2 linked regions of the Parazoarcus communis genome follow. The protein of the gene in region 1 interacts with the protein of each later gene in a pairwise test. Links are inferred from orthologs where the notes say so. Each region holds a gene or a part of one and is shown in the gene's direction. Other genes may lie near its edges. The genes, in order: hflC and ftsH.

Region 1 (5,648 bases):
AGAGCGTGTGATCGCGTTCGACCTGCCCGGTACCACACGTGATGCCATCTCGATCCCGTTCGAACGCGGTGGCAAGAACTACACCCTGATCGATACCGCAGGTCTGCGCCGCCGTGGCCGCGTGTTCGAGGCGGTGGAAAAGTTCTCGGTGATCAAGACCTTGCAGGCCATCCAGGAGGCGAACGTCGCCGTGCTGGTGCTGGATGCATCGCTGGATATCTCGGATCAGGACGCGCATATCGCCGGCTTCGTGCTGGAAGCCGGACGTGCCCTCGTGGTTGCGATCAACAAGTGGGACGCAGTCGACGATTATCAGCGCGACCAGCTCAAGCAGGAGATCACGCGCAAGCTGGGCTTCCTGTCGTTCGCCCGGTTCCACCAGATCTCTGCGCTCAGGTCCGATGGCGTGGGCGCGCTGCTGAAGTCGGTCGATGCGGCCTATGCCGCGGCGATGTCCAACCTGTCCACGCCGCAGCTGACCAGAATCATGCAGGCTGCAATTGCCAAGCAGGCGCCGCCGCGACATGGTACTTCGCGGCCCAAGTTGCGCTATGCCCACCAGGGCGGCATGAACCCGCCGATCATCGTGATCCACGGAAATTCGCTGGAGAATCTGCCGACGTCCTATGTGCGCTACCTTGAGCGCGCCTTCATGGAGGCATTCAAGCTGCAGGGTACCCCCTTGCGTATCCAGTTCCGTACTGCGCACAATCCGTATGCGACCAAGGCCTGATTGGCGAAATCCTTGTATCCACACGTGGATTTGGTCGCATACTGTCATGTGGCGGTGCAGCAATAAATCCTATACATTCTTATAAACACAAAATAACGAGGTTCCACAATGAGTAATAAAGGGCAACTTCTACAAGACCCGTTCCTGAACACCCTGCGCCGTGAGCATGTCCCGGTTTCGATCTATCTCGTGAACGGCATCAAGCTGCAGGGCCAGATCGAATCCTTCGACCAGTACGTTGTCCTGCTCAAGAATACCGTCACGCAGATGGTCTACAAGCACGCCATCTCCACCGTCGTACCTGCCCGTCCGGTGACCATTCAGCAGCAGGAGCCGGGCGAGGGCGCCAACTGATTTCCCTTTTGTTTTTGCTGAAGGGCCTGAAACTGTCCGCAGGGGTTGCGCAAGATGTTTGAGCGCCCCGGCAGCGGCGAACGGGCCGTTCTCGTTCAACTCGACCTGCGCCAGGGGGCGTTTGACGAGCGACTGTCCGAGCTGAAGCTGCTGGCCATGAGTGCCGGCGCCAGCGTGGAGGCGGTCGTGACCGGTCGCCGTGCGGCACCGGATCCGGCGCTGTTTGCCGGGCGCGGCAAGGTCGAGGAGATCGCCGAGGCGCTGCGCGCGAACGAGGCGGATCTCGTCATCTTCAATCACGCCCTGTCGCCTGGTCAGCAAAGAAACCTCGAGCGTGTGCTGCAGCATCGCGTCGTCGATCGCACTGCGCTGATCCTCGACATATTTGCCATGCGTGCGCGCAGTCACGAAGGCAAGCTGCAGGTCGAGCTCGCGCAACTCAGCCACCTTGCGACCCGTCTGGTGCGAGGCTGGACCCACCTTGAGCGGCAGAAGGGCGGTATCGGATTGCGCGGACCGGGGGAGACTCAGCTCGAAACCGACCGTCGCCTGCTCGGCACCCGCGTGAAAATGCTCAAGCTGCGCCTGAAGCAGATCGAGAAGCAGCGCCGCACCCGTCGTCGTGCGCGCGATCGCAGGGATGTGCTGTCGGTGTCCCTGGTGGGGTACACGAACGCGGGAAAATCCACGCTTTTCAATGCATTGACCAAGGCCGGCGGCTATGCCGCAGACCAGCTTTTTGCCACGCTCGACACCACTTCGCGCAGACTTTTTGTCGGTACGGGGAACGTCGTGCTGTCGGATACGGTCGGATTCATCCGTGACCTGCCGCATGCGCTTGTTGCTGCGTTCAAGGCAACGCTCGAGGAAACGGCCCAGGCAGATCTTCTGCTTCATGTGGTCGATTCGGCGAGCGAAGACCGTGACGCACAGATTGCGGCAGTAAACGACGTGCTGTCGGAGATCGGCGCTGCTGAAGTGCCGCAGATTCTGGTGTGGAACAAGATCGACCTGACCCACGCCGGGGCGGCAGTCGAGCGGGATGACTGTGATAGAATCAGGCGTTTTTTTTTGAGCGCGAGAACCGGCGAAGGGCTGGATCTGATTCGCGCTGCGCTGGCCGAGGCCGCGCAAGAGGCAGTTGCACCCGAACTAGAACAGCAAGCTGACTCCGTCAATAACTTTCCATTGCAACAGTGATAACAGGCATTCTCATGTCACTCAACGATCCACGCTGGGGTAACCGCGGAAACGACGGTGATCGCGGCGAAGGCAATCGCGGCGGTAACCAGGGACCTCCTGATCTAGAGGAAGTCTGGCGCGATTTCAATCAACGTCTTTCCGGCATGTTCGGCGGCAAACGCAACGGGCGCAATAATGGCTCGGGCGGTGGCGGCGACGGCGGCGGTGATGGCCCTCAGCTCCCAAGTTTTTCATTCAAGCAGTTCGGTGGCGGCATCGGTGCCTTGTTGGCGCTGGTCGTGGTCGTATGGCTTGCGAGCGGCTTCTACACTGTCGATGCCAACCAGCGCGGCGTGGTCCTGCGTCTGGGCAAGTTCACGGAAACCACCGAGCCTGGACTGCGCTGGCGTTTGCCGGCACCGATCGAGACTCACGAGATCGTCGACTTGACGGGTGTGCGTACGGTGGAAGTCGGTTATCGCGGCTCTGAACGTAACAAGGCACTGCGCGAAGCACTGATGCTGACCGATGACGAAAACATCATCAGCATTCAGTTCGCGGTCCAGTACGTGCTCAAGAGTCCCGAGAACTACGTCTTCAATAACCGGTTCCCGGACGAGGCCGTTGCGCAGGTCGCGGAAACCGGCATGCGCGAGATCGTCGGCAAGAGCCGCATGGACTTCGTGCTGTACGAGGGACGTGAAGAGATCGCTGCGACGGCCCAGGAACTGATGCAGGGCATTCTCGATCGCTACGAGACCGGCATTCAGATCAGCCGTGTGACGATGCAGAACGCCCAGCCGCCCGAGCAGGTTCAGGCTTCGTTCGACGATGCCGTCAAGGCCGGTCAGGACCGCGAGCGGCAGAAGAACGAAGGTGAGGCCTACGCCAACGACGTGATTCCGCGTGCCCGTGGTACTGCTTCGCGCTTGCTTGAAGAGGCGGATGCCTACCGCGAGCGTGTGATCGCAAATGCCGAGGGTGAGGCGAGTCGCTTTGATCAGGTGTTTACCGAGTTCAAGCGTGCGCCCGAAGTGACGCGTGAGCGCATGTACCTCGAAACGATGCAGCAGGTGCTGGCCAGTACCAGCAAGGTCATGATCGATGCCAAGGGCAACGGGAACATGCTGTTCCTGCCGCTGGACAAGATCATGCAGCAGGCAGGCAATGCCGTGCCTGCTGTTGTGAATGACCCGCAGGTGACCCTGCCTGCAGCAACCAATGCACCGGCCGGCAGCCTGGACCCGCGTAGTCGCGACCTGCTGCGCAGCCGTGAGCGGGGAGAGCGTTGATGCGTGACAAGATGTCTCTGATTGGCGGCGTGCTGCTGTTTGTGGCAGCCGTTGCCTCGATGTCGCTCTTTACGGTCGATCAGCGTCAGTTCGCGATCGTTTTTCAGCTTGGTGAAGTGAAGGACGTCATCAGCGAGCCTGGCCTGAACGTGAAGTTGCCGCTGATCCAGAACGTGCGTTACTTCGACAAGCGCATCCTGACCATGGATACGCCCGAGCCCGAGCGTTTCATTACGTCCGAGAAGAAGAACGTGCTGGTCGATCACTTCGTGAAGTGGCGCATCATCGATCCGCGGCTCTATTACGAGTCGGTGGCGGGCGACGAAGCACGTGCCCGCATTCGACTGACACAGACCGTCAATGCCGGCCTGCGTGAAGAGTTCGGTAAGCGCACGGTGCACGACGTGGTGTCCGGTGCGCGTGACCAGATCATGGAAGACATGCGGGCCAAGGCTGACCAGGATGCGCGCAAGATCGGCGCCCAGATCATCGACGTGCGTCTGAAGCGGGTCGATCTGCCGTCGGAAGTGTCTGAGTCGGTGTATCGCCGGATGGAAGCGGAGCGGAAGCGGGTCGCCAACGAACTGCGTTCGCAGGGTGCAGCCGAAGCCGAGAAGATCCGTGCAGATGCAGACCGTCAGCGTGAGGTGATCATCGCCGAAGCCTATCGTGATGCACAGCGAACCAAGGGTGCGGGTGACGCCAAGGCGACGGCCATCTATGCCGAAGCCTTTGGTCAGAGTCCGGAGTTCTACTCCTTCTACCGCAGTCTGGAGGCCTACCGCGCCAGCTTCTCGGGCAAGGATGACGTGATGGTTGTCGATCCGAGTTCGGATTTCTTCAAGTTCATGAAGAACTCCAAGGGGACCGGGCGGAACTGATCTCCAATGGGTGCTACCCTGCTGACGGCCTTCGCGCTGATGTTGATCATCGAAGGCATCGTCCCTTTCGTCGCGCCAGCTACCTGGCGCGAAACCTTTTTACGTCTCGCCCGCATGGCTGACGGTCAGATCCGCTTTTTCGGTCTGTCGTCGATGCTGGCGGGGCTGATCCTGTTGTACGTCTTTGGTTGAGCCTTTCATGCGCTGGGTATTGCCCGATCACATACAGGACGCTTTGCCGTCCGAAGCCGACAAGCTAGAGGGCCTGCGCCGCAAGCTGCTCGACGCTTTCCGCGTGCGCGGTTACCAGCAGGTCATGCCGCCGCTGCTTGAGTATCTCGATTCGCTTACCACCGGCGCCGGTCGTGACCTGCGTCTGCGAACCTATCAACTGGTCGATCAATTGTCGGGCAGAACGATGGGGGTGCGTGCGGACATGACGCCTCAGGTTACGCGTATCGACTCCCATCTGCTCAATCGCCAGGGGGTGACGCGCCTGTGTTACTGCGGCAGCGTGCTGCACACCTTGCCGTCGACGCTGACCGCGACCCGCGAGCCGCTGCAGCTCGGCGCCGAGCTATACGGTCACGCCGGAATCGAAGCCGACATCGAGGTGTTGCGCCTGCTGGCCGAGGTGATGCGCCTGGCGGATGTGCCTGCGACGCGCATCGATATTGGACATGTAGGCCTGTTCCATGCGCTTGCAGGGCGTGCCGGACTGGTGCCGGGGCGTGAGGAGATGCTGTTCGATCTTCTGCAGAGCAAGGACGTCCCCGGGTTGCGCGAGATGCTGGTCGATGTTGCCGAGCCGGTTCGTAGCGCACTGCTGATGCTGCCCGAGCTCTACGGCGGGCCGGAAGTGATTGAGCTGGCTGCTACGCGTCTGCCCAAGGACGCAGAGATTGCTGCCGCGCTCGACGATCTGCGTCAGCTGGCCGTTGCGCTAGCCGATCTGCCGATCAGTTTCGATCTGGCCGATTTGCGTGGCTATCATTACCACAGCGGTGTCGTGTTCGCGGCCTACGGTGGTGGTTCGCCTGCAGCGCTGGCGCTGGGCGGGCGGTATGACCGTGTGGCGGAAGCCTTCGGGCGCGCCCGGCCGGCGACCGGATTCAGCCTCGATCTGCGCGAGCTGGCCTTGCGTCTGCCTGACCCCGATGCGATCGGAGCCATTCTCGCGCCGCATGCGCAGGATGCGGCGCTGCT
Region 2 (6,820 bases), 410 kb from region 1 along the record:
CTGGCTGCCAAGGCGAGCGTGTTTACCACCATCGAGGGCGCGCGTGCTGCCTGCATGGGACTGCGCCATCTGGCCGGCCTCGAAGTCTACGCAGTGCAGGAACTGCATGCGGAACTGAACCAGAGCAAATGAACAAGACACCACTGACCATTGCGGGGGCAGAAGCGCTCCGCGCCGAGCTCCACCGTCTGAAGACGGTGGAGCGACCCAATGTCATCGCTGCGATCGCAGAGGCGCGTTCGCACGGCGACCTGTCTGAGAACGCAGAGTACGACGCAGCCAAGGAACGGCAAGGGTTTGTCGAGGGGCGCATCATGGAGGTCGAGGGCAAGCTGTCGAATGCTCAGGTTATCGACCCCAAGCTGCTCGATGCTGACGGGCGCTGCGTTTTTGGCGCTACCGTGACCCTTGAGGACATGGACTCCGGCAAGACGATCAGCTACCAGATCGTGGGTGAGGACGAAGCCGACATCAAGCTGAACAAGATTTCGGTCAGTTCGCCGATCGCTCGCGCCCTGATCGGCAAGTACGCAGGCGATGTCGCGGAGGTCCAGGCCCCGGGCGGTGTCCGTGAGCTTGAAATCATTGAAGTCAGCTACATCTGAAGATCAATGAGCCGCGTCGCCGATCATCTCGCTGTGCTTCTGGTCACTCTGTGGATCGGCGCAATGTGGGTGATCGGTTACATGGTTGCGCCGACGCTGTTCTCGATGCTGTCGGATCGCAGCTTGGCGGGGAATGTCGCAGGGCGCCTGTTCACCTTGGTGGCCTGGATTGGCATTGGATCGGCGGCTTATCTGCTGATGTTCCTGGCCATGCGTCTGGGCTGGCAGGCTTTCCGTAACGGCTTGTTCTGGCTGGTGCTCGTGTTGCTGTTGTGCACGATCGCGGGGCAGTATGGCATTCAGCCGTTGATGGCTGAACTCAAGGCGAGCGCCTGGCCGCGAGAAGTCATGAATAGCGTGATGCGCGATCGGTTTTCGACCTGGCACGGCGTTTCCAGCGTGCTCTACCTGTTGCAGAGCCTGCTGGGAATCGCGCTGGTGCTCGGGTTGCGGCGCACCCTGCGCTGATGCGCAGGGTCGCGTAGCGGTTCAGCGGCCGCGGCCGGAGCCGGGCGTGCCTGCATTGCGCCCACGGGCCGGCGAGGTCCGTGATGCAGTGCGACGCTTTTCGGCCGAGGCTTTGGCCAGCGCTGCGCGGCGTGCGGCAGCGGCAAAGGCCGCAGCCGACTTGGCCGTGGCAGCACCGCCGGCACGCTTCGCGGCAGCGGGCTGTGCAGCCTTCTTTTCTTCTTCCCGGCGCGGGCGCCAGACGATCAGAATGTTTCCGATGTGCTGGACGGCGGCAGCACCAAGACTGGCGCACAATTCGCCCATCAGCACGTCACGCTGCTCTCGTTCAGCACCCTGCACACGAACCTTGATCAGTTCATGGGCCTGGAGCGAACGGTCGATCTCGGCGACGACAGTGGGGGTCAGGCCGTTACCGGCGACGGTGACGACAGGACTCAGGTGGTGCGCACGGGCGCGAAAGTCGCGACGCTGTGCAGGTGTAAGCTCGATCATTGACATTTATTACCTCTGTAGGCCCCGGATTTTACTCTGATGAAGCGAAACAAGACCAGCAAAGCGTGGCTGCACGAGCACCTCAACGACCCTTATGTGTTGCGCGCAAACGCCGAAGGCTACCGCGCACGCGCAGCGTACAAGCTGATGGAGATCGACGACCGTGACCGCCTGCTCAAGCGCGGCAACGTGGTGGTCGACCTCGGGGTGGCCCCGGGCTCCTGGAGTCAGATCGCGGTGCAGCGCTGCGGGCCGACCGGCCGCGTGTTCGCGCTCGACATTCTGCCAATCGAGCACATTCATGGCGTGGACTTCCTGCAAGGCGATTTCACCGAGGACAGCGTGCTGGCCGAGCTTGAAAAACGCCTGGATGGTGCCCATGTAGATATCGTTCTGTCCGACATGGCGCCGAACCTTTCAGGGGTGGCGACGGTCGACCAGGCTCGTTCGATCATGTTGTGCGAATTGGCGCTCGAATTTGCGGTCAATCACCTCAACACCCATGGGCATTTTCTGGTGAAGGTGTTTCAGGGCGAAGGCTTCATGGAGTTCCGCAAGGAAATGGAGCGACAGTTTGCCTCTGTCCAGGTTCGCAAACCGAAGGCATCCAGAGACCGGAGTGCCGAGGTCTATCTGCTGGGGAGCAAGCTGCGGTCCTGATTTTTGATTCGGCGCTGTTACGCATGATTGGGTGTTGTGGAAACGCCGCATTCCGGCCGTTGAGGATGCCATACCCGGCACCCGGCGGTCAGGGGGCGACGATAGCGGGTATCAATGCCGCTCATTGGTTTGCTGGCGGGAACGTTCGCCACTAGAATGAGTCCTTAGTGTGCACGCCCATGATGGGCTTTCGGGGTAAGACGTTGAACAATCTCTTCAAGAATCTCGCGATCTGGATGGTTATCGGTGTTGTGCTGATGACTGTGTTCAACCAGTTCAATACGCGGCAGGCCGCGCCCAACACCATGGAGTATTCCCAGTTCATGGAGGAGGCGAAGTCCGGGCGCATCGCCAAGGCAACCGTGGACGGTCGCATGCTGCGCGCGACGACCCAGGAAGGCCGGTCGATCACGGTGTACACTCCCGGCGTTCAGGATATCTGGATGGTTTCCGATCTGATGCGCTACGGCGTGGCAGTGACCGCATCCAAGCCCGAGGAAGAGCAGTCCTTCCTGTCGAGCATCTTCGTATCCTGGTTCCCGATGTTGCTTCTGATCGGCGTGTGGATCTTCTTCATGCGGCAGATGCAGGGTGGCGGAAAGGGCGGAGCCTTTTCGTTCGGCAAGAGCAAGGCGCGCATGCTGGACGAGTCAGCCAACTCGATTACCTTTGCCGATGTTGCCGGTTGCGACGAGGCCAAGGAAGAAGTGTTCGAGCTGGTCGAGTTCCTGCGTGATCCGTCCAAGTTCCAGAAGCTCGGTGGCCGTATCCCCAAGGGTGTGCTGATGGTCGGTTCGCCGGGTACCGGCAAGACCTTGCTGGCAAAGGCAATTGCCGGCGAGGCCAAGGTGCCGTTCTTCTCGATCTCCGGCTCGGACTTCGTAGAGATGTTTGTCGGTGTGGGTGCTGCCCGCGTCCGTGACATGTTCGAACAGGCGAAGAAGCACGCGCCGTGCATCATCTTCATCGACGAAATCGATGCGGTTGGTCGCCAGCGTGGCGCAGGCATGGGTGGTGGTAACGACGAGCGCGAGCAGACCCTGAACCAGTTGCTGGTTGAGATGGACGGCTTCGAAGGCCAAGCCGGTGTGATCGTCGTTGCGGCAACCAACCGTCCCGACGTGCTCGATCCTGCGCTGCTGCGCCCGGGTCGTTTCGACCGTCAGGTCGTGGTTTCCCTGCCCGATATTCGTGGTCGCGAACAGATTCTCAAGGTTCACATGCGCAAGGTGCCTATTGCACCCGACGTCGAACCGCAGGTGCTGGCACGTGGTACCCCCGGTTTCGCGGGTGCGGACCTGGCTAACCTGGTCAACGAGGCTGCTCTGTTCGCTGCGCGTGGCAACAAGCGTCTGGTCGATATGGATGACTTCGAGCGCGCCAAGGACAAGATCATGATGGGTGCCGAGCGCCGCTCGGTGGTGATGCCGGAAGAGGAACGCCGCAACACGGCTTACCATGAGTCCGGACACGCCGTCGTTGCCCGCTTGCTGGACAAGACCGATCCGGTGCACAAGGTCACGATCATCCCGCGCGGTCGTGCGCTTGGTGTGACGATGCAGTTGCCGACCGAAGACCGCTACAGTCAGGATCGTGAGCGCCTGCTGCAAACCATCACCGTGCTGTTCGGCGGACGGATTGCGGAAGAGATCTTCATGAAGCAGATGACGACGGGTGCGTCGAACGACTTCCAGCGTGCAACCGATCTCGCGCGTCGCATGGTTACCCAGTGGGGCATGTCGGATACGCTCGGGCCCATGGTCTACGGCGAAGAAGAGGGTGAGATCTTCCTCGGACGTCAGGTGACGACGCACCGTAACGTGTCGGAAGCCACGATGCAGAAGGTCGACGCTGAAATTCGCCGCATTGTCGATCAGCAGTACGCGCTGGCGCGTCGCCTGCTGGAAGAGAACAGGGACAAGGTCGAGGGAATGACCGCCGCCCTGCTCGAACTGGAGACGATCGACGCTGAGCAGATCAACGACATCATGGAAGGGCGTCCGCCGCGTCCGCCCAAGCCGACGCCGGCGCCCAAGCCGCGTTCCTCGGACGATACGCCTGGAGCCGCGCCATCGGCTGCTGCGCCGGCTGCCTGATTCAGTCGTTACCGTAACAACAGACGGGCCGGTTATCCGGCCCGTTTTTTTGTGCGCCATGCCCGGCGTGCAGGAGGGGGGTTCAATGCCCAATCTGATCTGTGGACGCTTTGATCTGGATCTTTCGGTTCCCCGGATCATGGCAATCGTAAACCTGACGGCCGATTCGTTCTCGGGTGACGGACTGCATGATGATGTTTCGGCGGCGATCCGGCGGGCCGAGTCTGCTCTGATCGATGGTGCCGACATCCTCGATATCGGGGCGGAGTCCACTCGTCCGGGCGCTGCTCCGGTGAGCGAGCAGCAGGAGATCGACTTGCTGGTTCCGGCAATTGAAGCGCTAGTTGGCTTTGGGGTTCCGATATCCGTGGATACGCTCAAGCCGGCTGTCATGCGTGCGGCGATCCGTGCCGGTGCCGACATGGTCAATGATGTGAATGGATTTCGTTCGCCTGGTGCAGTCGAGGCGGTGGCGGACGGACGAGCCGGGCTGTGTGTCATGCATATGCAGGGCGAGCCACGCACCATGCAGAACAATCCCGTCTATCAGGATGTGGTATCCGAAGTCGCTGCGTTCCTCGACGAGAGGGTCGGTGTGCTCGCAGCGGCGGGTGTGGCGCGCGAGCGTATCGTGCTTGATCCCGGCTTCGGTTTTGGGAAGACAGTTGAGCACAACTGCGCGATGCTGCGTGAGATGACGCGTTTCCGAGAGGGTGGGCTGCCGGTGCTTGCCGGTCTGTCGCGCAAGTCCATGCTGGGTGCTCTGACCGGGCGACCGGTTGAGCAGCGCGTGAGCGCCAGTGTGGCTGCGGCACTGATCGCAGTGCAACGGGGTGCAGCGATTGTGCGCGTTCACGACGTCGCACCGACGCGGGATGCGCTCACAGTGTGGCTGGCGGTGTCATAATCCGTCTTTTGCCGCACGGGTGAGGTCAGCATGGGACGCAAGTATTTCGGCACGGACGGTGTGCGGGGCTGTGTAGGCGAGTTTCCGATCACGCCGGAGTTCGTGATGCGTATCGGCTATGCAGCCGGTGTTTCCCTTGTTGCACGTGAGCACCTGCCTGCGGGCGAGCGTCCCGCCATTCTGATTGGCAAGGACACCCGGATCTCCGGTTACATGCTCGAGGCCGCCCTGGAAGCGGGTTTTGCAGCCGCGGGCGTGGACGTGATGCTTGCCGGGCCCATTCCAACGCCTGCAGTCGCCTACCTGACGCGGGCACTCAGGTTGCAGGCCGGAGTTGTGCTTTCCGCCTCGCACAATCCGTTCTACGACAACGGCATCAAGTTTTTCTCTGCGGGCGGGACCAAGCTTCCCGACGCGATGGAGGCAGAGATCGAGGCTCACCTCGATGAGCCCATGGGGTGTGTCGATTCGGCACGGCTCGGCCGGGCACGCAGGATCAATGATGCGGCAGGGCGCTACATCGAGTTTTGCAAGAGCACATTCCCAAATGAGCTCGACCTGCGCGGGCTGCGGATTGCGCTCGACTGTGCCAATGGCGCCGCCTACAACATTGCCCCCAGCGTGTTTCATGAGCTTGGTGCCGACGTGGTCTCGGTCGGCGTCGAGCCAAACGGCCTGAACATCAACGACGGGGTTGGCGCAACCCGACCCGAGAACCTGCGAAAGACCGTTCTTGCCCAGGCGGCGGACATCGGAATCGCCCTTGACGGTGATGGCGATCGCCTGATCATGGTCGATCGTCAGGGCGAGATCTACGATGGCGACAAGCTGATCTACGTGATTGCTGCGGCGCGCAGGGCGGCGGGGCGGCTTGATGGGGTGGTTGGCACCCTGATGAGCAATCTCGGCTTCGAACACGCTGTTGGCCGACTCGGGGTGCCGTTCGCGCGGGCCAAGGTCGGCGATCGCTATGTGCTTGAGTTGCTGCACGAGAAAGGCTGGCAGCTTGGGGGGGAGAATTCCGGACATATCATCTGCCTCGACTGTCATTCAACGGGCGATGCCATCGTGTCTGCCCTGCAGGTGCTGGCGGCGCTCAAGCAGCGCGGGCAGACGCTGGCAGAGAGTTGCGCAGACCTGGTTTTCTACCCGCAACGCCTGATCAATGTGCGGTTGCCTTCAGGCTTTGACTGGAAAGCGGACCAGGGGATCGATGCGGCGCGGGAGGCCGCGGAGCGTGAGCTTGGCGATGCCGGCCGTGTCCTGTTGCGCCCGTCGGGAACAGAGCCTTTGCTTCGGGTGATGGTGGAAGGCCGGGATGGCGAGATGGTCGAACGGCTCGCGCGTCAGATTGCAGCGGCGGTGGAGCGGGCGGTCGCCTGAATGATAGGTGGGATGCGCTGGCTGTAATATTTGGATTGAACTGCAGGTGTTTGTTTTATAAGGATTGATGCTTTCGTTTGTGTGTCATACGTCTTATTTTTTAAGACATGAAATGTGTTTGTAACAGTCGCTTGTTACTTTAGTGGCTCAGTTACCAAACACGAGGTAGTCATGATCCGCGTATCGACCAAGCTAGTTGTTGTTGC

Evidence for each region.
Region 2: the proteins of hflC (region 1) and ftsH interact in binary tests that used the Escherichia coli proteins (3 or more experiments, as listed by UniProt). The link is inferred for Parazoarcus communis from one-to-one orthologs.

What each region holds. Positions count from the first base shown.
Region 1 is NZ_CP022188.1:2,372,909-2,378,556, forward strand. Bases 2,502-5,501 are described here. They hold hflC (protease modulator HflC), read left to right. Parts: upstream 2,502-3,560; coding sequence 3,561-4,442; downstream 4,443-5,501. Other genes in these bases: hflK (FtsH protease activity modulator HflK), read left to right, coding at 2,502-3,561; CEW87_RS10850 (DUF2065 domain-containing protein), read left to right, coding at 4,449-4,634; CEW87_RS10855 (ATP phosphoribosyltransferase regulatory subunit), read left to right, coding at 4,642-5,501. Also shown: ribosome biogenesis GTPase Der, read left to right, coding at 1-733; RNA chaperone Hfq, read left to right, coding at 842-1,087; ribosome rescue GTPase HflX, read left to right, coding at 1,142-2,287; more of hflK, read left to right, coding at 2,302-2,501; more of CEW87_RS10855, read left to right, coding at 5,502-5,648.
Region 2 is NZ_CP022188.1:2,782,304-2,789,123, forward strand. What follows is about bases 1,946-4,877. They hold ftsH (ATP-dependent zinc metalloprotease FtsH), read left to right. Parts: upstream 1,946-2,431; coding sequence 2,432-4,324; downstream 4,325-4,877. Other genes in these bases: CEW87_RS12720 (RlmE family RNA methyltransferase), read left to right, coding at 1,946-2,228; folP (dihydropteroate synthase), read left to right, coding at 4,410-4,877. Outside these bases: carB (carbamoyl-phosphate synthase large subunit), read left to right, coding at 1-132; transcription elongation factor GreA, read left to right, coding at 129-605; CEW87_RS12710 (DUF4149 domain-containing protein), read left to right, coding at 612-1,073; CEW87_RS12715 (YhbY family RNA-binding protein), read right to left, coding at 1,095-1,568; more of CEW87_RS12720, read left to right, coding at 1,608-1,945; more of folP, read left to right, coding at 4,878-5,231; glmM (phosphoglucosamine mutase), read left to right, coding at 5,262-6,614; phosphate ABC transporter substrate-binding protein PstS, read left to right, coding at 6,786-6,820. UniProt on the Escherichia coli protein: Acts as a processive, ATP-dependent zinc metallopeptidase for both cytoplasmic and membrane proteins. Plays a role in the quality control of integral membrane proteins.